2 regions of the Paenibacillus sp. FSL R5-0623 genome follow, and region 2 is predicted to be linked to the other one. Evidence: predicted binding sites of a transcription regulator. Region 2 holds the regulator's gene; the other holds the start of a gene.
The links. The regulator Rex, encoded in region 2, represses fermentation and respiration genes when NADH is low (regulators of the CRP and FNR family bind a similar motif). The targets are predictions, from matches to a motif close to TTGTGAAATATTTCACAA.
Positions count from the first base shown of each region.

Region 1: the regulator Rex is predicted to act here: its motif matches at 1,758-1,775, upstream of pflB (formate C-acetyltransferase).

Region 1 is NZ_CP150233.1:4,483,232-4,494,633, reverse strand. It holds gene adhE (bifunctional acetaldehyde-CoA/alcohol dehydrogenase) at 1-1,066, shown strand, start outside; gene MKY92_RS19710 (hypothetical protein) at 1,225-1,521, shown strand; gene pflB (formate C-acetyltransferase) at 1,858-4,116, shown strand; gene pflA (pyruvate formate-lyase-activating protein) at 4,206-4,958, shown strand; gene MKY92_RS19695 (extracellular solute-binding protein) at 5,182-6,549, shown strand; gene MKY92_RS19690 (sugar ABC transporter permease) at 6,601-7,485, shown strand; gene MKY92_RS19685 (carbohydrate ABC transporter permease) at 7,485-8,315, shown strand; gene MKY92_RS19680 (sensor histidine kinase) at 8,348-10,183, shown strand; gene MKY92_RS19675 (response regulator) at 10,180-11,402, shown strand, end outside.
Region 2 is NZ_CP150233.1:4,305,356-4,316,757, forward strand. It holds gene asnS (asparagine--tRNA ligase) at 1-430, opposite strand, end outside; gene MKY92_RS18765 (acetate kinase) at 532-1,737, opposite strand; gene MKY92_RS18770 (3-hydroxyacyl-CoA dehydrogenase NAD-binding domain-containing protein) at 1,734-2,606, opposite strand; gene MKY92_RS18775 (AAA family ATPase) at 2,740-4,242, opposite strand; gene MKY92_RS18780 (hypothetical protein) at 4,235-4,762, opposite strand; gene MKY92_RS18785 (DUF5590 domain-containing protein) at 5,063-5,593, opposite strand; gene MKY92_RS18790 (amidohydrolase) at 5,633-6,940, opposite strand; gene MKY92_RS18795 (redox-sensing transcriptional repressor Rex) at 6,927-7,580, opposite strand; gene dinG (ATP-dependent DNA helicase DinG) at 7,799-10,660, opposite strand; gene MKY92_RS18805 (tetratricopeptide repeat protein) at 10,802-11,402, opposite strand, start outside.

The DNA of each region.
Region 1 (11,402 bases), 180 kb from region 2:
AATCGAAGTGTTCTCCGATGTTGAGCCAGATCCATCAACAACAACAGTAGACCGCGGAACCGAAATGATGCGCCGCTTCCAACCGGACTGCATTATCGCACTCGGCGGCGGATCACCGATGGATGCTGCCAAAGCCATGTGGTTGTTCTATGAATATCCAGACACGGACTTCAACGATCTGAAACAAAAATTCATGGATATCCGCAAACGGATCTACAAATATCCACGTCTCGGCGTAAAAGCGAAATTTGTAGCGATCCCAACCACATCCGGTACAGGTTCTGAAGTGACATCGTTCGCGGTTATCACAGATAAAAATCAAGGTAACACCAAATATCCATTGGCAGACTATGAGCTGACACCAGACGTAGCGATTGTCGATCCGGAGTTCGTATACTCCCTGCCTAGAACAGCCGTTGCAGATACAGGTATGGACGTACTGACGCATGCAATTGAAGCTTATGTGTCTGTCATGGCGAATGATTACACGGATGGACTTGCGATCAAAGCAATCCAACTGGTGTTCCAATACCTGGAGCAATCTGCACTGCAAGGCGACAAACTGGCACGTGAGAAAATGCATAATGCTTCCACGATTGCCGGTATGGCGTTTGCCAACGCATTCCTGGGCATTAACCACAGCTTGGCGCATAAATGGGGCGGTCAGTACCACACCGCACACGGACGCACCAATGCGATCCTGATGCCGCACGTCATTCGTTACAACGCGAAAAAACCGACCAAATTTGCATCGTTCCCGAAATATTCGCACTTTATAGCGGATGAGCGGTATGCCGAAATTGCCCGGATTCTGGGATTGCCTGCACGTACAACAGAAGAAGGCGTAACCAGTCTTATCAATGCCATTCGCAAACTGAACAAAACATTGGGCATTGAAGAATCGTTCCAGGAAATCGGATTTGATGCCAAAGACTTTGAAGCTCATGTAGATTATCTGGCTGACCGTGCCTTCGAAGACCAATGTACAACCGCCAATCCGAAGTTACCGCTGGTAACTGAACTGGCTGATGTATACCGCAACGCTTTCTACGGAAAGTTTGAATAATAAACTTAGAACGACGCGTGCCTTACGGCAATAAGATCAGGGTTCCCCGAGAGGGGAGCCCCGATTGCCGTCTTTCACACAATAACGAGAGGGCAGAAAAACAGGAGAGCGAAGCATCTGTTTTTCAGGAGTATTCTAAGATTTGATTTGCTCCGAGCATGGAGGAGCAAAAGGGTTCTAAAGAGGTAGTAATGGAATTCGTGATGTGGCTGTTTGAGCCAGATGTTCACACAATAACGCAGAGGGCAGAAAAACAGAAGAGCAAAACATCTGTTTTTCAGGAGTATTTTAAGATTTGGTTTGCTCCGAGCATAGAGGAGCAAAAGGGTTCTAGAGAGGTAGTAATGGAATTCGTGAGGTGGCTGTTTGAGCCAGATGTTCACACAATAACGGAGAGGGCAGAAAAAACTGAAGAAGCGGAGCGTTCGCCTTTATCCCCGGATTTTCCCCTTTGAAATATAAAATTGAAAAAATCCGGGGATAACAGCGATCGGAAGTTGTTCTGCCCGCGCAGTGGCTAAGTGTGAATTTACAGGGTTCAATGGGACACAGCGCAGGTGGAGTGAGTTAGTTCACTGACTTTGTGACAAAAATCACAGATGATGAAAGCCCCAAGTCGTATACTGAAAATGTAAGAAAAACATTCATCCCGCGGTTCCGGTTCCCAAGTAGAGAGAACATGTTCCGGTTTATGTGAAACAATTCACATTAATCGCGGCTCTGGGCACACAATGCTACGAATGAAGCAAGATGTTATGTGTCCAGAAATCCAAATTAGTGGAGGGATTACGATGTCGGTGATTGAAAAAGATGTCAAACAACAAACAGGCTGGAGAAACTTTACCAAAGGAACATGGACCAAATCCGTAGATGTGAATGATTTTCTGGCACACAACTTGTCTCCGTATTACGGTGACGAAGCATTTCTCGCAGGTGCAACCCAGAATACCAAAGAATTGTGGGATATCGTATCTGATCTGACCAAAAAAGAACGGGATAACGGCGGTGTCCTTGACGTTGATGTAAACACACCAGCGACTATTGTTTCTCACCAACCCGGTTATCTGGATCAAACCAAGGAACAGATTGTCGGCGTTCAGACCGATGCTCCGTTCAAACGTTCCATTCAACCAACAGGCGGAATTCGCATGATGATTGACGCATGTGAGGCATATGGCTTTGAAATGCCACAGGGCGTCATTGATATATTTACAAACATTCGCAAAACACACAACCAGGGTGTATTCGATGCTTATACTTCCGACATGCGTGCAGCGCGTAAAGCAGGAATTATTACAGGTCTGCCAGATGCTTACGGCCGTGGTCGGATCATCGGTGACTATCGTCGTGTAGCTTTGTACGGGGTAGACTTCCTGATTCGTAATAAAAAAGGCGAACTGAATGCACTCGAAGTTGATGTTATTGATGAAGATGTCATTCGTCTGCGGGAAGAATTGTCTGAACAGATTCGTGCATTGCAAGAATTGAAACAATTGGGCGATATGCACGGGTTCGATATTTCCTTGCCAGCGACAACAGCAAAAGAAGCATTCCAATGGTTGTACTTCGGTTATCTGGCTGCGATCAAAGAACAGAACGGTGCTGCGATGTCACTCGGACGTGTATCTTCTTTCCTGGATATCTACATTGAACGTGACCTGCAAGAAGGTATTTTGTCCGAAGAACAGGCTCAGGAATTGGTTGACCATTTTGTAATGAAACTGCGGATTGTCAAATTCCTGCGTACACCGGATTACAACGAACTGTTCAGTGGAGATCCAACATGGGTGACTGAGTCAATCGGTGGTATGTCAGTGAATGGCGAAACACGCGTAACCAAAAACAGCTTCCGTTTCCTGCATACTCTGCACAACCTGGGTCCTGCACCAGAACCAAACTTGACTGTTCTCTGGTCCACGAAACTTCCAGAAGCTTTCAAAGATTATTGCAGTAAAGTATCCATCGAAACCAGCTCAATCCAGTATGAAAATGATGATCTGATGCGTCCGATCTACGGTGACGATTACGGTATTGCTTGCTGTGTGTCGGCGATGAAGATCGGGAAACAAATGCAATTCTTCGGCGCTCGTGCCAACCTGGCAAAAGCTCTCCTGTATGCGATCAACGGTGGTCGTGACGAGAAATCCGGAGCACAAGTTGGACCTGAGTATCCTGCCATTACTAGCGAAGTGCTGGATTACAATGAGGTTATGAAACGCTTCAAACCAATGATGGAGTGGCTGGCGAAGCTGTACATGAACACCCTCAACGTCATTCACTACATGCACGATAAATACAGCTATGAGCGTATCGAAATGGCATTGCATGACCGTGACATTGTACGTACGATGGCTTGCGGTATCGCTGGTCTGTCGGTTACAGCAGATTCACTGAGTGCGATCAAATATGCCAAAGTAAAACCAATTCGTAACGAACAAGGCATCGCAGTTGATTTTGAAATCGAAGGAGACTTCCCTTGTTACGGTAACAATGAAGACAGCGTAGACAGCATTGCTGTTGAACTGGTCGAGAACTTCATGGGCATGATTCGCAAGCACAAAGCTTACCGTAACGCAGTTCCAACACAATCCGTTCTGACGATCACTTCCAACGTGGTATATGGTAAGAAAACAGGGACTACACCGGATGGTCGTAAAGCAGGTGAACCATTTGCTCCAGGTGCAAACCCAATGCATGGTCGTGACAAAAAAGGTGCACTGGCATCCCTTGGCTCTGTAGCCAAATTGCCTTATGAACACAGTCTTGATGGTATTTCCAATACCTTCTCTATCGTGCCAAAAGCATTGGGTAAAGAGGAGACTACACGTAAATCCAATCTGACTGCGATGATGGATGGTTACTTCGGTCAAAACGCTCATCACCTGAACGTTAACGTATTTGATCGTCAGCAACTGATTGATGCGATGGATCACCCGGAAAACTATCCACAACTGACTATACGGGTATCCGGATATGCCGTTAACTTCATTAAATTGACTCGTGAACAACAGTTGGATGTCATCAACCGTACGTTCCATGGCTCGATGTAAGTAATTTGCAAGTAGAAGACCGCTAGAGCAAGGCATTCCAAATCATATTAAACGCACAGCGGATGCGGATACAGAAAGGAAGAGGCAGCATGGTTAACGGACATATTCATTCACTCGAAACTTTCGGGACGGTTGACGGCCCAGGCATCCGCTTTGTGCTTTTTATGCAAGGATGTCTACTCAAATGTCAGTATTGCCACAACCCAGATACATGGGCGCTGGATGGTGGAAAAGAAATGACGCTAGAGGAGGTACTGGCTGAAATTGAGCCGTATCTATCCTACTATCGCAGCTCTGGAGGCGGACTCACGATATCTGGCGGAGAACCAACGTTACAGGCTCACTTTGTAGCCGAAATCTTCAAGGAAGTAAAGCGGCGTTGGGGATTGCATACGACGCTGGACAGCAATGGGTTTAACGAACCGGAGCGGATTCACGATCTGTTGGATAACACAGACCTGGTTCTGCTGGATCTCAAGCATATTGATGACGAGAAACATATCAAGCTGACAGGCAAATCCAACGAGAGAACGTTGAAAACAGCCAAGTGGTTGTCGGAGCAAGGTCGGAAAATGTGGATACGCCACGTGTATGTGCCTGGCATTCATAACGAGGAAGAGGATCTGCTTAACCTCGGACGGTTTATCGGAACATTGAATGGCGTCGAAAAGTTCGAAATTCTTCCATACCATCAGATGGGGATCTACAAATGGGAAGCGCTCGGTAAAGTATATCCACTGGATGGAGTTCCTTCACCAAGTGAAGAAGAAGTGGAGCGGGCGTATCGCCTGATCGAACAAGGTCGCCAGGAAACGGCTGACGTGGCTTGTTCAGGTAAGTAATCTGACCTTTATATGTAATAAAAACAATCAACCAAGCAGTCCTTGCGAACATGTTTCGCAGGGGCTGTTTTTTTGCTGTTATCCATTGTAAATGCAAGATTATGGGTCCAGTGAAGGATTTTATCCCTCCATTGATGAATTGTCATCCTTACGATGTAAGCTCCGGCTTTTTATAATCAGAGTGTAAAGCCAAATGCTCAATATCTTGAGGAGGGTCAACCCGATGAAAAAAAGAATGACATTACTGCTTTCATTATTGCTTATCACTTCATGGACTTTGGCGGGATGTGCAAGCTCAAGTAACGAGCCACAGCAAGGCGCAGGCAATACACCTGTGGAGGAAACAAGTAAGGAACCGGTTGAAATGCTTCTCCGCCACACGCAGGTGGGAGCCGACAAACAGAAAAGACTGGCCATTCTGCAGGATGTTGTGGACAAAGTTGAAGGTGAGATACCCAATCTGACCTTTACGCTGGATGGTGTCGAATCCGATGTGAATCGTAAGGAGAAGCTTCGCGGGGAGATGGCGGCAGGTAACCCGCCGGATATTTTTGAACTGTTCGGAAGCCCGGATTCCAAAGTGTATGCCAAGGAAGGTATGCTGCTTGATCTGACTCCAATCCTGCAAGAGCTGGGCATTCAGGACCAGTTTACATCGCTTGAACCGTTTACGTATGAAGGCAAGGTATATGGACTGCCGATTGGCGGTTCGGGCGAAGGTTTTTTCTATAATAAAGAGTACTTCGAACAAAAAGGATGGAAAGCCCCAACTACCATGGCTGAACTGGACAATAAACTGGCCGAGATCAAGGCTGATGGCAAAGTGCCGCTTGCTTCCGCATCCAAGGCAGGCTGGGTACCGCTTATGTTAACCAACCACCTGTGGTCACGGTATGCCGGACCGGAGATTACCGCAAAGTTTGCAACGGGTGAAGCGAAGTGGACCGATCCGGGTGTTGTGCAAGGTTTTGCCAAACATAAGGAATGGGTGGATAAGGGTTATTTCAAAAAAGGTGAGCTGGGCTTCGAGTATGCCGAATATACCACGCAATTTACAAGCGGAGAAGTGGTATTAATGTATGACGGAACATGGAAATCATCTGTATTCAAGGAAGGCCAGAGCGGTGAATCGCTCATTGGCAAGGTTGGATTCTTCAATATGCCTCCGGTAGAGAACGGAGCAGGAGATCAGACGTCTTTGATGAGAGATGTTAACAATGGATACGGATTCTCGGCAGCAGTGGCGGATGACCCGCAGAAGCTGGAAGCAGTGAAAGCTTTTATCAAAAATTTCTACAATGAAGATATGCAGATCCGCGGTCTTGTGGAAGATGGTGTGTTGCCTGCCATGAAGCTGGACGAGAAAGTGCTGACCGATAGCATTACCGATGATCTGATGAAAGAAATTGTGGCTGTGCTTAATGCGTCCAAGACGTCGTTCCCGGCATTTGATGCACTCGTTCAGGCCGATGTGACGACAGAGATCAGCAATCTGCAAATCCAGAAGTTGATTGGTGGGCAGACCACGCCAGAGAAAATGGCAGAAGAGCTGCAAAAGGTGCAAGAGGAAGCAAACGCCTCAGTGGAATAAATCAATCCAAGTTGAAACTGCGATCGTTGAAGTGACTGAAGGAGGCTGACTATGAATACTTCACTCCGCAGCCCGTTAATCTATACGTTGTTTGTAATGCCAGCCCTAATTCTGTTTGTAATGTTCTTCTTATACCCTATTGGCAGCTCCCTGTATTACAGCCTGACGAGTTGGAATGGGGTATCGGCTGAGCCACGTTTTGTGGGTTTATCCAATTATGTGAAGGCACTGACCGATGAACGTTTTTGGATTTCCACAAGGAATAACGGCTTTTTCATCGGATTTTCGGTACTGATTCAGGTACCCCTGATCGTCCTGTTTTCGCTTCTGATTGCCAATGTGAAAAGGCTGAAAGGTCTGTATAAAACAGCTGTTTTTTTACCATCCATCATGTCGACAGCCGTTATCGGTATCTTGTGGGGATTCATCTATGAGCCCAATATCGGACTATTAAACAAAATGCTTCATGTGCTGGGCATCGATCCCATCTACTGGTTATCGGATAACCGATTTGCCATGTTGTCCATCTTGGTGACCAACGCCTGGCAGTGGACGGGATTTTACATTGTCATGGTGCTGGCGGCCATACTGGCGATTCCCCGTGATCTGGATGAAGCGGCTGCCATTGATGGGGCAACGGCGGTACAACGAGCAATGCGAATTACGTTGCCGCTGATTCGGCCGATCATTTCGGTCGTGATCATGTTGTCCATTGCAGGTGCCATGAAAGCAGCCGACATCGTGATTGTCATGACCAAAGGTGGGCCCGCTGGGTCCACCGAGGTTCTGGCGACATATATGATCAAATATGCAATTACCAACTTCAAATATGGTTATGGCAATACCATTGCAGTGCTGATCTTTGCTCTGACGCTTGTGCTCACTGCGGTGTATCAACTGCTGGTGGCGAGGCGGGGCGAGAAGGTGGAATATTGATGGCGAAAAACATAAAAAGCAGTATACCTCATGTGTTGTTAATGTTGTATTTAATCGCGATTTTGTTTCCCTTTTTATTTGTAATTTTCTCTTCCTTCAAGCAGGATAACAATGAAATCGCCCTGAATCCATTCGGTCTGCCTACAACATGGGAGTTTAACAATTACGTGGAAGCCTGGGTGAATGCCAAGATTGGTACGTATTTTTGGAACAGCCTGTACATTTCGGTTTTATCGTCGGCGTGTACGATTGTGCTCGGGGCCATGTTCGCTTTTGCCGTAACCCGGATGAGACACCGGAGATGGAGCCTGTTTCTGTACAGCCTGATTCTGGCCGGTATGCTTATTCCCAACAATGCACTTATGCTGCCGATTTATCTGCTTGTTCGCAAAATGGGCATATTGGATACACATCTGGCATTGATCGTGCCCTATGTGGCCAATGCGATCCCGTTTACCATTATTATACTGGCGGCTTTTATGCGTTCTCTGCCTGGAGAAATTGAGGAAGCGGCTGTCATGGACGGCTTGAGGGCACCGGGTATCTTTGCTAAAATAGTGATACCTCTTACCGTTCCGGCTATTGTTACCGTTTTTATCGTTAATTTCCTCGGCAACTGGAACGAATTTTTACTCGCCAACTATTTCTTATCCACCGATAAATTGCGTACGCTGCCAGTGGGCATGGTCCAGTTTCGGGATCAATATCAGATGAACTATGCCCAGATGTCGGCAGGTATTGTATACAGCGTTGTACCTGTACTTGTGATCTACGCTATACTCCAGGAGAAAATTATAGAAGGAGTAACTGCAGGTGGTGTCAAAGGTTAATACCATGAACCAGTGAATAGGGAGAACGGGATATGAACTTGCGAATGAAGCTGGCCTTGGCATTTCTGCTGCTGATTATTGTACCGATGTGTGCACTGGGCATTGGCATGTTTCTGGTCACATCACATACGATTGAGAAAAAATACAATCAACAGGCCGAATATGCGCTTCAGGCCATCAGCTACAATATCGAGAATGTATTTCAGCAGATTAACAATGTGACCGACAACGGGATAGCCACATCGGTTTTTCAAATGGCGTTGAACGCCAAAGATCCGACCAAGCAGGATCTGGGAACCGGTAATCAGTTATCCCTCAATGCCAGCCAGCGCAATTTCCGTTCCCTTCTATATAACTATCCGTTCATCAGTTATGCCTTTTTATATGATTTGCGTTCGTCCGAGAACAACCAGATTGTCTCCATCTTCACCAAAGAGAATTTTCAAGCCCTTCCTTTCCAGCAATTCAAAGTGCATCCCTTATTCAACGAAATTCAGCAACTCAATGGTGTGCCCAAATGGCTCGCACCACTGGAATATCCCGAATTAACCGGGGTAGAGCCTGTCTTCACCCAGATCAGACTGGTCAAAGAACTCAGTTATTTTCAAAATATCGGCGTGCTTGTTGTTCAGATCAAAAAAGGAGAGATCGACCGGATCTTCCGTCACCTGCAAATCAGCGATTCGGCACAGGATACATCATTCCTGTTAATTAATGAAGAAGGGCTGATCGTCTATGATCCTGCAGGTATATATAACGGTGAGAACATGCAAAACCTTGGTGCTGAATCCAGCCGTTACGGTCCTGGCTTTAGTAGCGTCAGAACGGTCTTTGACGGCAAGGAGAGCATCATTTCGCAATATCATCTGAAGAACTATAACTGGAGTCTCGTAAGTGTGACTTCATGGGAAGCCTTATCTGCGGAAACCAATGCCTTTGCCGGTTGGTCTGTCATTATTATTCTGTTATGCCTGCTCGCAGCGATGATCTTTAATCTTTTTTTCATGAATCGCATCACGGGTAACATTGCTGTACTTGTACGGTTTATGCGTCGTGTGGATGATGGTGATTTTAATGCGAGGGTGGAAGGAAAAGGATTCGATGAAATGCAGCTGCTTGCGCAAGGGTTCAATGAACTATTGGATCGGATCGGGGGATTATTCCGTCGTGTTCGGGCAGAGCAAGAGCAGAAGGCCCAAGCGGAACTGCGTGTACTACAGGCCCAGATCAAACCTCATTTTCTGTTTAACACATTGGAATCCATTAATGGATTAGCACTGCGGGGGGAGGGCCGCAAAGTAAGCGAGATGGTGACCCGACTTGGCAATATGCTTCGTATCAGCATTCAGGATCAGGAGGAGATTCCACTGGGTGAGGAAATCAGGCATTTGCAGAGTTATCTGGAGATTCAACAGTACAGGTTCAGTGATTTGTTCACCTATGAGATTGACATTCCACCCCATCTATACAGCTCAATCCTGCTTAAGCTTACCCTCCAGCCTCTGGTGGAAAATAGCATTCAACATGGGTTTGAGGGGATCACCTATCCAGGTGTACTGCGGATAAGCGCATATGCAGAACGGGGCCATCTGGTGTTATGCGTTGAGGATAATGGGATCGGTATTCCCCAGGAAATGCTCGCACGATTTGAGTATATGGCAGAAGATCCGCCGGAAGATATGCTCACGGGAGGGGCGGAATCATTATCGTCCATAACGGAACGCAGGGGATTAGGATTACGAAGTGTGGCAGATCGAATTCGTATTCAATACGGGGCCGGTTATGGCATATTTATATGTTCAGCACCGGGGTATGGCACAGTTATTCGATGCATCATTCCATTATATGAGCAGGAGGAAGCCGGATGAATCTGACTGCAATGTTGGTTGACGATGAGCTGCCGATTCTGGAGAATCTGAACTTCATTTTACCCTGGGAAGAGATGGGGATTGAAATCACAGGTACAGCGAGAAGTGGTGCAGAAGCGCTGGGCAAAGTAACAGAGAGTCATCCAGACATTCTCTTGTGTGATATTCGGATGCCGTCTATGGATGGATTGGAACTTATTCGTTTACTGCGAGAGCAGGGTGAAACGTGTGAGATTATTTTGCTGACCGGTTATCAGCAGTTTGAATATGCTCGAACCGCTATCAAGTATAACGTACATGAATACATATGCAAGCCAATTGATTATTTGAATCTGGAACATAAACTGCGTGAGCTTGCCGGGCAGATCCAGAAGAGACGTCTGGAAAACGAATCGCAACGTTATCGCAACCAAGAGATGGAAAGCTGGATCAGACACAAACAGTTGATTGACCTGTTGCGAGGAGAAGCACCATTGAAGGTTGCCTATCCTGCCTCTGTTCCTGAATTCATAACAACTACTGCACCGTATACGTTGCTGCTGGTGGATGCAGTCGGTTATTTTCGCCATTCGATCGGCTGGTCCGAACTTCAGCATCAACGATGGCATGAGACCATAAGTTCCAGACTTAGGGAAGTGGCAGAGAGAATTAAGGGGGACTGTCAGATTCTTTCGACCCGCAAAGGGGAGTGGTGCATCCTGCTGGAGGCATCGGGGGACTGGAAACGTCGCTCAGAGGATCTGGCCCATCAACTGTGTCTCGAATTAAATGAGATATTATCCCTGGATTCAAATGTGAAGGTTAGGGTTGTTCAGGATGCTGTGCCCGTGAACTTGGAAAGTCAAATTCTGGAGCGATTCCGGCATTGTCAAAAAATACTGATGTCCCATTGGGAGAGTGAAGAAAGGGTGCTGAAAGCCAGTTGTCCCGAAACCACCTTATCCTATGATCATACGGCCTCCAAAGGGGCTAACTCATGGATTACAAGAGAAGATCTGGAGCTTGTTACTCGGTGGATTCGTCAAGGAAACAAGCAGGGGTTACGTGATGTATTGGAGCGGCTTAAACAGCAAATGGGGAATTCAGGACAATCCTTTAGCAAGATAGATGAAACCAATCTTCGGTTTATGCTTGTACACATGCTTCGGGAACTTCGTGAAGTACAGGTCATCGCTGAAGAGCACGAAGTGAATTATTGGAATGCACTGCAGGGGGCCGT
Region 2 (11,402 bases):
GCTGAACAGCGCGAATAATCTCTGCACGAATCACCATAACAGCACGCTGCTTCGTGGAACGAAGCCACAGATGACGATGATCCATCAAGAAATCAACACCATGCTCTTTAGGCGTAATTGGATAGTTTTCAGTCAGGTGAATGATCTCAACCCCTGTAACAGTCATCTCGTAACCGGACGCACTGCGAGGTTCTTCACGAATAATACCTGTAACATACAAAGAGCTTTCTTGGGTCAGGCTTTTGGAATTGTTCCAGATCTCTTCACTAACTTCACTTTTTACAACAACCCCTTGGATATATCCGGTTCCATCACGCAGCTGCAAAAACTGAATTTTACCGCTGGAACGTTTGTTGTTAATCCAGGCACCGATTGTTACGGTTTCGCCCACATGCTCGTTCACATTACGAATTACACAATTCGTATTCATGCCCATATCTCCCCTTGGTTCCTGAATTTGAAAATGCAGCGGGCAGGCTTATGCCTGTCCTCTGCACTTCCTTGTCATTCTATATTTACTTTACAGTTAGATTACTGAGAATTCAATACGATTCGGTGTGTATCACGTGCAATGACCAATTCTTCGTTAGTTGGTACAACGAGAACTTCCACTTTGGAATTCGCTGTTGTGATCCGGCGTGGTTCGCCAGAACGAATGGCATTCAACGCTTCATCCAGTTCAACACCCAGATAAGTGAGCTGCTCACATACTTTTTGACGAAGTACAACGGAGTTCTCACCTACACCAGCCGTAAAGACGATCACGTCTACACCGTTCATTGCAGCTGCATATGAGCCGATGTATTTACGCAAACGGTACTCGTACATTTCAAAAGCAAGCGTGGAGTTGGCATCGCCATTCTCCATACCTTCCGTAATCTCACGCATGTCACTGCTGATTCCCGAGATCGCAAGCAATCCACTGTGTTTGTTCAGCATGGAGTTCACTTCGCTTACGCTCAGTTCTTCCTTGTTCATTACATAAGGTACGATGGCTGGGTCAAGGTCACCAGAACGTGTTCCCATCATCAGTCCTTCAAGCGGAGTCATACCCATTGAAGTATCAACGGATACGCCACCTTTAACTGCGGTTACACTACCACCGTTACCCACGTGACAAGTGATGATTTTCAGATCTTCCAATGGACGATCCAGATACTCAGCAGCAGCCTTGCTTACGAAATCATGGGAAGTACCATGTGCGCCGTAACGACGTACTTTATATTTTTTGTAAAGCACACGCGGAATAGCATACAGATAAGCTTTTTCCGGCATCGTCTGATGGAACGCTGTATCAAAGACCATTACCTGTGGAACACCAGGCATATTGGCTTCAGCCGCACGAATACCCATCATTGCTGCAGGGTTATGAAGTGGAGCCAAGTCGAACAAACGACGAATTTCAGCTTTGGCAGCATCATCTACCAATGCAGATTCTTTAAATGCTTCACCACCGTGAACAACACGGTGTCCAACAGCTTGAATTTCACTTACAGAATCCAGTACACCATTTTCTTTATGAGTCAAAATATCAATGACTTTACGGATCGCTGTTGTGTGTTCCAAAATTTCACTAACTTCTGTAACATCCTCACGGCCTGTCGGTTTATGTGTCAGAATGGAGGAATCCATTCCGATCCGCTCTACCAGACCTTTAGCCAGTACAGATTCGTCAGTCATATTATACAGTTGATATTTGAGCGAGGAACTCCCCGCATTAATTACGAGTACTTTCACAGTCGGTCACCATCCTTGTCGTACTTGAAGAATCCTTCGCCTGTTTTGGCACCCAGGTGTCCTGCACGCACCATTTTCTTCAGGACTGTAGAAGGACGATATTTCAATTCTCCGAATTCACGGAACATTCTTTCGAGTGCAGCTTCAACAGAATCCAAGCCGAAACGGTCAGCCATTTCGAGTGGTCCATGTTGGAAGTTGTATCCGATGCGCATTGCGTCATCGATATCTTCAGCAGATGCAACACCTTCTTGCAATACATGCAACGCTTCGTTAATCAACAGGCAGATCAAGCGGGAAGTTACGAATCCAGGTGATTCATAGATCATGACTCCTTTTTTGTCCGCTACTTCTTCAACAAAACGTCTGGTCTCTTCGAATGTTGTATCCGAAGTTTTCAGTCCACGAATAATCTCTACAAGATCAACCCGGGATACCGGGTGAATAAAGTGCATACCAATAACACGCTCTGGGTATTTGGTCGAGCTTGCAAGCTCGGTCAAACTCAGCGTGGATGTATTACTTGCCAGAATGACATTGCTTGGGCAAACTTGGTCCAGTTGGCTGAATACTGCTTTTTTCGCATCCAGATCTTCTGAAATCGTCTCAATGACCATGTCACAAGTTCCAAGTTCAGCTAAATGAGCTACCTTGGTAATACGGGAAAGAATCAATTTCTTTTCCGCTTTTGTAATCGCCCATTTCTCCAGTTGTTTATCCAGATTGGTTTCGATCATGTTATATGCATGATCCAGCTTTTGTGTTGTATGCTCCACGAGAAGCACATCAAGTCCTTTGGCTGCGAGCATCTGGGAAATACCTTGCCCCATCGTACCGCCGCCGACAACTCCTATTTTTTTGAAAAACATGGTTCTGCTCCATCCTTTCGGTTCTCTATTTCTCTATTGTACCCTGTTCGCCGAAAATTACAAATTTCGACCCAACATATAATAATATCTTAGCACGAGTGAAATGTAAAAAAAAATAACCAGCATAAATAAATTATGCTGGTAGAAGGGCACTGTCACGAAATTGACAACGAAATTGTTCGCCAGACAAAACTTCCTCACGGATCAAGATGTCGAGTGAATTGTCGAAAATTGTCCGTTGTGCTTCAAGCAACTGCTTCGTCTGTTCCATCAGTTCTTGCAGAATTAATTTATTCTCTCGCATCAGTTCCTCGGTTGTGACCATATCCATGTTCACAATCCCAAGTGAAGTCAACCCCGAAGCCATCATCGTCTGTACAACATTGGTTGCTTGATCGAAGTCATTGCGTGAACCTGTGGAACGACCACCGTAGTACATCTCCTCCGCAGCTGCTCCTCCGAGTGCAATCATGATCTGCTCTTCCAGGAAGCGCTTCGTATAAAGGAACTGTTCCTGTTGCGGGTTATGACGTACATATCCCAGCGCCTGACCACGCGGACTAAGTGCCACCTGACTAACACTGCCTGGACGAACGAGTTCAGCCATAATGGCATGTCCCAACTCATGAATGGCGACCCTTTTCTTCTCTTCCACACTGGACTCACGGTCTGTCTTCTCACCCATCATGACTTTATCAATAGCCAGAGACAAGTGCCGCTGTTCGATGTTCAACAGCCCATCCCGCATGGCGTATATTGCCGCTTCGTTCATCACACTTTCGAGTTGTGCACCAGAGAAACCATATGATTCTTCCGCTGTTTTCTCCAGATTAACTTCCTTCATCAGAGGTTTATTCACCGCATGCAGTTCCAAAATATGCTTTCTGCCCTTTTTGTCAGGCAAGTCCACTTGAATGTGGCGGTCAAAACGTCCCGGGCGCGTCAGGGCGCTATCCAGCATCTCTTTACGGTTTGTTGCAGCAATAACCAGAATTCTTGGCGTATCAGAAGTATAGATTCCATCCATTTCCGTCAGGAGCTGATTCAGGGTCTGATCATATTCACGCTGTTGACCGCCTTCACGTTTACCCCCAATGACATCAATCTCATCAATAAAGATAATAGCGTTTTCCTTATTTTCCTTGGTGGCACGGGTCCTCGCGTCCTTGAACAAATCCCGAATTCTGCTGGCACCCACACCAACATACATTTCTACAAATTCACTACCCGATGCTGCTACAAAAACAGAATCGGTGTAATGGGCAGCAGCCTTGGCCATCAACGTTTTCCCCGTTCCTGGAGGGCCAGTCAGCAAAATCCCTTTTAACGGGCGAATCCCGAACTTACGGATTTCTTCATGTTTGATGAGAAAGTCAAGCGCTTCACGCAATTCCTGCTTAGCACTATCTTGACCTCCAATTTCTTCAAAAGTAAGCTTGGAAGGTCCTTTTTTCTTCCGTTTACGTTCCTGTGCAGCGCCTACTGTAATCCCGCCACGCATTTGCATCATGAACAATAAAGCTCCGACAAGCACCCCTGCAATCAGAATCGGAACAATATTAACACCAGTAAAAGCAAGGAAAATAATCAATACGGGAAAAAATCCGATGGCGACTTCTTTTGTCCACTTAGGCATTAGGCCACACTCCTATCTGACCGGGCACACGCGGCAGAATAATAAACTTGCTGGCATCTCCGTCTCTGAGACTGACATATACATTGTTGTCATCCATCGCTGTATTTACCTTCATTCCATTCGTCGCCATCTTTGACAACGTTGGTGTAATCTCGGTGTATTGCTTGTTCTCCATCGCCTGAGCTACGGTGAACATCGCATCCCCCCACCAACTTTCCAGTGCTTCACTGGAATGATCCACAACATCCAACTTTAGTGAACGTGTTCCAATCAGGGTCTGTCCTTCTTTGTGAATATATTGTACCAGTCTGCCCAAATCAACATCAGGTTGCAGATCCAGTTTCAATTGTACGTCATTGCGGTTAATAGTTAATTGAACGTCATTGACTCCATCGTACTGGGTAACCATCTTTTCAATCGGATTCTGCACGGCCACCTGACGATATACAAACCAACCTCCAAACAACACAACGGCTGAAATGACGGCAGTTAAAGCAATAGGCAATACTTTTAGCTTCAAGTGAATTACCCCTCCCAGATTTTGGCCTAACCTACTGGCTTATTGGTATATACGAATATGTGCATATTGACTCCTGCGAGAATTTCGACAGGATTATTTGTTTTGAATGTAACTTTGAGTACATATCTGAGTATATCACATCGTATATACAATTTCGAAGGCGAAAATATGAATAAATTATTAATTTTAACTATTTAAATCAAAAATGTTTACAGACAACACAAAGAACCGGTTCAGTCGGATATCCGTCTGCCGGTTCTTTCATTTCTTTAATTCTCTAGTTATGTCACTCTATTTGTTCTAGCTGTTCGGGAGTGTGTAGATCAGGTCCACCTGTTCTCCATTGCTAAAACGATAAAAGCGATAGTGGTTATGCGTACCGTCTTTATAATACACTTGCCACACATATATTCCATTCACAACTCCGGGCATGATTCGTTTAATCTCACCGGCAGGAACTTCAGAACTGAAGCGATTGCGGATCTGTGCTTCGGACATGCCATTCTGCAGCAGCTCACTGTGTACAGCGTTTCCACCCTTAGCCGGTTGATTGTTTGCATCGAATTTAACCCAGACCATAACATCCTGATTATCCTTATTTTTGCCGATCAGGGTCCAGTAGATGTTGTCAGAGCCTTCTTTGTCTCCCCAGATGTACTTGCGCAATTCATCATAGGATGTAATGCCCAGTTGCTTCTGTGCTGCCTGTATAGCGAGCGCTTCTTCCTTGCGCTGGTCCTGCGTGACATAGACGTAATAACGCTGAAGTCCAAACAGAATCAGAACCAGTGCAAGCAGCGAAATCCATATCCACTTCTTTTTTTTCTTCAAAAGCCGAACTTCCTTTCCCTATGATGCTCTGTCCTGCAATTAACGAGCAAGCAGACCATCAAATGCCAATTGAGACTCACGCAAAATGCGTTCTTCATCCAGCGTCAGACATTCGCCGTGTTTGACCACTTGTTTTCCATCCACCCATACGTGCTCAACATCTTTGGCAGAAGCCGAGTAGATCGTATGTGAGATCAGGTCTGTATGTGGATAGAAATGTGCCTGTTCAATATCAAGAGCGATAAAATCAGCCTTCATGCCGACCTCAAGTGCTCCGGTATTGTTCAAGAAAATGGATTTGGCACCGTATGACGTTCCGAGGAGTAACGCTTCGCCTGCTGGCACAGCCGTCGGGTCACCAGATACACCTTTGTGGATCAATGCAGCCAGTCTCATTTCCTCGAACATATCCAGGTTGTTGTTGCTTGCCGGTCCGTCTGTTCCGAGTGACACGGTAACTCCTGCTTTCAGTAACGCAGGTACCCGCGCAACACCGGAAGCGAGTTTCAGGTTACTTCCCGGGTTATGGGATACAGCCACATCATGACGAGCCAAAATTTCAATTTCTTCGTCATTCAGATGCACCGCATGTGCAACCAGGGATGGACGAGAGAAAAATCCCAGTTTCTCTAGATGTGCCACAGGACGCAGTCCATAATCAGCCACGTTCTGCTCCACCTCACGAAGCGTTTCAGACATATGTGTATGGAGAGGAAGGTTTAGGTCATTCGCGACCTGTACAAGCTTCTCTATGTAGTCAGGAGGGCATGTATATGGGGCATGTGGCGAGATTACAGTTGTTATACGACCATCTGCCTGTCCATTCCACTCACGTGCAAACGCTGCCGACTCCTCCAGCTTCCGCAATTGCTCTTCTTCCGAGCACAGCCCGATTACACCACGTGCCAGTGCTGCTCTAACGCCTGATTGCTCCACAACTTTGGCAACTTGATCCATGTGATCATACATGTCCAGGAAAGCTGTAGTTCCGCCTTTCAACATTTCAAGCACCGATAGCGAGGTTCCCCAATATACATCTTCTGAAGTCATTTTCGCTTCCATCGGCCACATTTTTTCCTGCAACCATACTTGCAATGCAAGATCGTCTCCGTGCCCTCTGAGCAACGACATCGCTGCATGACCATGCGTATTGATCAGACCCGGCAGGAAGAACAGTCCTTTTCCATCTACTTTGGTACTATTTTTGTCTTCATCCGGCAATGTCTCACCAATATGCACAATCTTGTCATTCTCAACAACCATGTATCCTTGGACCACGTTCCATGTTGTGCCGCCTTCATTAACGGCAAATTTGCCGTTGTGGATTACCCATCTATTTGTTGTCATCTTCCTCGTCGTCCTTTCCAGTCTCCAAGTAATAGGCCAAACTAAGCAGATCCGTTGTAAAGTCAGCATGGTGAATGCGGATATGCGGCGGTGTTTTTAGAATTGTTGGTGCAAAATTAAGGATCGCTTCGATTCCGGATTCAATAAGCTGATCGGCTACATTTTGGGCTTCCGTATCCGGAACCGTGATAATTCCGATGCGGATGTTATCCGTTTTAACCGCTTCCGTCAATTCATCCATTGGTTTTACCGTCAAACTGTTGATTTGACTACCAATCTTCGGTCCATATGCATCAAATACAGCAACAATCTTCATGTTGTCTTTCAGATATGCGTTGTAGTTGGACAAGGCTTGACCTAGATTACCCGCGCCTACCAGAGCTACATTAATTTGCTGATCGATCTTGAGAATGTGACGAATTTTCTCGATCAAATAGGATACATCATACCCGATCCCTTTACGACCAAAATCACCGAAGTAAGCCAGGTCTTTACGAATTTGGGCCGGATTCAGATCCAGCCTCTGTCCAAGCTCTTGAGAAGAAACAGTAGCCACCTCACGCTGATGCAACTCGTTCAAATAACGCAAGTATACAGGCAGACGTCGTACCACCGCTTCCGAAATTTTATCCGATTTCATTCTTGCTCCCCCTTACCAAGGCCACGATAAAATAATAGATGAAAAGATGAGCATTCTGTATAAACTCAAAGATAAACGTGACATTTTATACAGAATGCTCCTTGTAATTTAGGTTATAAGTTCTTGCGTGCAACTGCTTAAATCGGATACGGGAATATCTAATAAAGTTTAACGCCAAACAATAGTGTCATGCAATGATGTAACGAACAAAACAACCATTATTTTTGTCCATTAGCAGGTTTTTCCAACCACTCAGTAATTCGTGGAACCATTTGCTCCGTGAGCATATGCTCCATTTTGGGACCAGGTAATGAATATAAAAAGAATTTACCATAGTACGCTTCAATCACCCGTGTATCATAAACAATGACAATTCCTCTATCCTTTGCTGTACGAACCAATCGGCCAAATCCCTGTTTGAAACGAATAACCGCTTGTGGCACAGACAGTTTCATGAACGGATTTTTCTTCTGTTCTTGAAGCAACTCACTCTTGGCTTCCACTAACGGATGATTCGGTGGCTGGAAAGGCAGTCGCACAATAGCGAGACAGGTTAGCGCCTCTCCAGGGATATCTACACCCTCCCAGAAGCTGCTAGTGCCCAGAAGTACCGTTGCTTTGGCATCTTGGAACCTGCGAGTCAACTTGGATCGGCTTCCACTATCCACGCCTTGCCCAAGTAACGAGATGTCGTTACCAGAAAGAGCTTCTTTCAGCGGATCATAGACCTGTCGCAGCATCTTGTATGAAGTAAACAGAACCATCATGCGTCCCCGCGTAGCAATTGCCGTCTCTGCGAGTGATTGCACCAGCATATTAACAAAGTGCGCATCACCCACACTTCCCTTCACACTTGGGAAATCACGCGGAATCACCAGAAGTGCCTGATCGCGATAGTTGAAAGGTGATGGCAGCATAGAAGTTAACAGCCGATTATTCTCGGAAGCTTCCTGCAAGCCAAGCTGTTCAATCATGAACTGGAATGACTTATCCACAGAGAGCGTAGCCGATGTAAGCACAACACTTTTCTTTTTGTCAAAAAACAAATCCTTAAGCTGTGCACTGACATCTACAGGTACGGCATACAGCTGGAGAGATTTACTTCGGAACTGGCCGCTAGCTTCCATCCAGTATACCGTTTTGGCATCATCCATGCGCATGAAGAAACGTAGATTCTCCTTCAATGTGGTCAGATCTTTCAACAATCCTGTAATGTCCGTGATCAGACTATCCGATTGATAATCATCCTGATCCTCTTTCACCTCAAGCAGCAATTTGTCCCCTTTGCGAACCAAATCACCCAGAGTCACATAGATCTGGTTCTCCAGATCCTGCAACTCCTCCCATTTTGCCGGTTTCTGAGATGCTTTCAGACGCAGTGAAAATTGCCCCGTCTCTCCCGGTGAAGCATCACTCCGTTCAGGCAACAGACCGAACAAGGCATCGCTCATACGATCCCACAGTTCCTTGACCTCAACAGCCAGCGGGAACATCTGATCCACCATGGAGCCCCATTGCACTGAATTTTCATGCCCGGATAACTGGGAACGAAGCATAGGCAGCTGACCATTCCGACTGTCTTTAAACAGGCGGGTCAGTGTATGAACCAAGGTGAAATATTTCATATGCATTCCAAGATGTTTACCAGCGACATCCTCCAGATGATGTGCCTCATCGATCACAAGACTCTCATAGGCTGGCAGCAGCTGATGCGCGGCTTTCACATCCGTAAATAATTTGGAGTGATTGGTGATTACGATATCTGACAACCCGGCCTCATGTTTGGCACGATGGTAGAAACATTTGCGGAACCATGGACATGATCTTCCCAGACAAGACTCAGATTCGCTCTGTACCGTCTCCCAGAAGTCCCCTCCGCGTCCGCTAAGGTTAAGTTCCTCATCATCTCCGGTTTCGGTCTGCGTAAGCCAGACAATCATCTGAGCTGCTGTGAAATAATCCTCTTTAGGTGTGGCGAATTCACGTTTATTGATTTTGTGTTCAAATTTGCGCAGGCACAGGTAATGTCCACGTCCTTTGAAGACAGCGGCTTTAAACGGGAACGGAACCACTTGGGTTAGCATCGGAATGTCTCGCTCTCTCAATTGCTCCTGCAGATTGATTGTATGCGTGCTAACCATAACTTTCTGTTCTTGCTTCACACTTTCGTAAATAGCAGGCAAGAGATAACCCAGAGATTTACCAGTGCCTGTTCCTGCTTCGATCAAGAGATGTTTCTCTTCATCCAGGGCTTGCCTTACACTACTGAACATCTGAGTCTGCGCTTCACGCTCCTCGTAATGATCCAGCGTATCCTTCAGGTTCTCCCGAACCTGGTCCATAAACTGTTCGAAGCTTACACCATCAAGGGGGTTAGCCTCCCGCTCATCGCGTGGTGCACCAATATCAGTCCAATCACTTACATTAAGAGCAAGCTGACGATAATAGGTATGTCCGTCTAGGTCCTGAATCGGCTCTGCTTCCTTCTCACTGCGCATTCCGTCCAAAAACCAACCCAAATCACTGTCTTCTGGTGAAAACAGGTCACTGAGGCGCTGAATCGTTATGAGCGGTAATTCCTTTAACTCATCCAGACACTTGAGCAACACATAGGCTGTCGCCAGTGCATCACTGTCTGCCTGGTGAGGGCGATCATGTTGAAATCCAAATTCGGAAGACACATAACCGAGTTGATAAGAACCCAGTGATGGGAATGTAATCTTCAGAAAATCAATCGTGTCCAGAATGCGGCCAGTGAACGGCAAATAACCGCAACGGTCGAGAGCATTCTGCAAAAAGTGAAAATCAAAAGCGACGTTGTGTCCAACAAGCACCACATCATTAAGCAGCGGAACCATCTCCATCATCATCTCTTCGAGTGAAGGAGCGTCCGCCACATCTTCATCGGTAATACCCGTTAACCCCGAAATAAACGGGGGAATCGGTACACCAGGGTTCACATAAGAACTATATATTTGAGTTATGCTGTAGTCATGATCTATGATGGCAAGTCCGGCCTGTATAATCTCACCGTCGGACTGCGTGCCGGTTGTTTCGAAATCCAATACGGCAAATTTCATTGCAATGTACGGTCCCTTCCATTCCAGTCTATGTTACAGCATAGCAAAAAAAAGGGGATTTGAAAATTAACTGACAAAAAAGCGGTGTCCCCGCCGCTATGCCAAAGGAGGGAACACCGTTTTTTGTCGCCGAATTCCCGCTTAATGAAGGGTCGTCAGCTGATTAGCATATTGCAATTTTCCCCTGTTCAACCTGCAAGCTTCCATGTTGTACAGTGGTTCGGTCAATGTCGGGTCATACTGAAGGGCCTGTGCAAAGAGTGCACATGCAGCTTCGGGATTCGCAAGCTTGGCTTGAATACAGCCCAGGGCGTTACATACAAGCCCTTTTAAGCGAGGTGAACCCTTAAGGTACATGATCTGCTGCAAATGTGTCCCGGCTTCCGCCATTTGTTCCAGGTTCAGATAAGCCAGCGCCAGGTAAAAACGAGTCAATGCACTCTCCGGATGGTCGGTCACAACCCTGGAGAACTGCATGATCGCCTGCGGATACATCTGTAATTTGAAATAACCCTGACCTCGACTGAAACATTCCAGATGGAGTTCAGGCAGGGCGGTAACAGCTTCCTGTTCCGGCTCAAGGGAAGCCGGCTTATCCATTTCCTGCTCCCTTACCTGGCTCATCTTTTCTTCAAACATCAGCCATTCATCCAGCATTCCGTCACTCATCCGCTTAAGCAAATTCCACTTTTGCAGCAATTCCTGTTTGTTCAGGCCTTCAGCGGAAGGATAGCTCTTGATA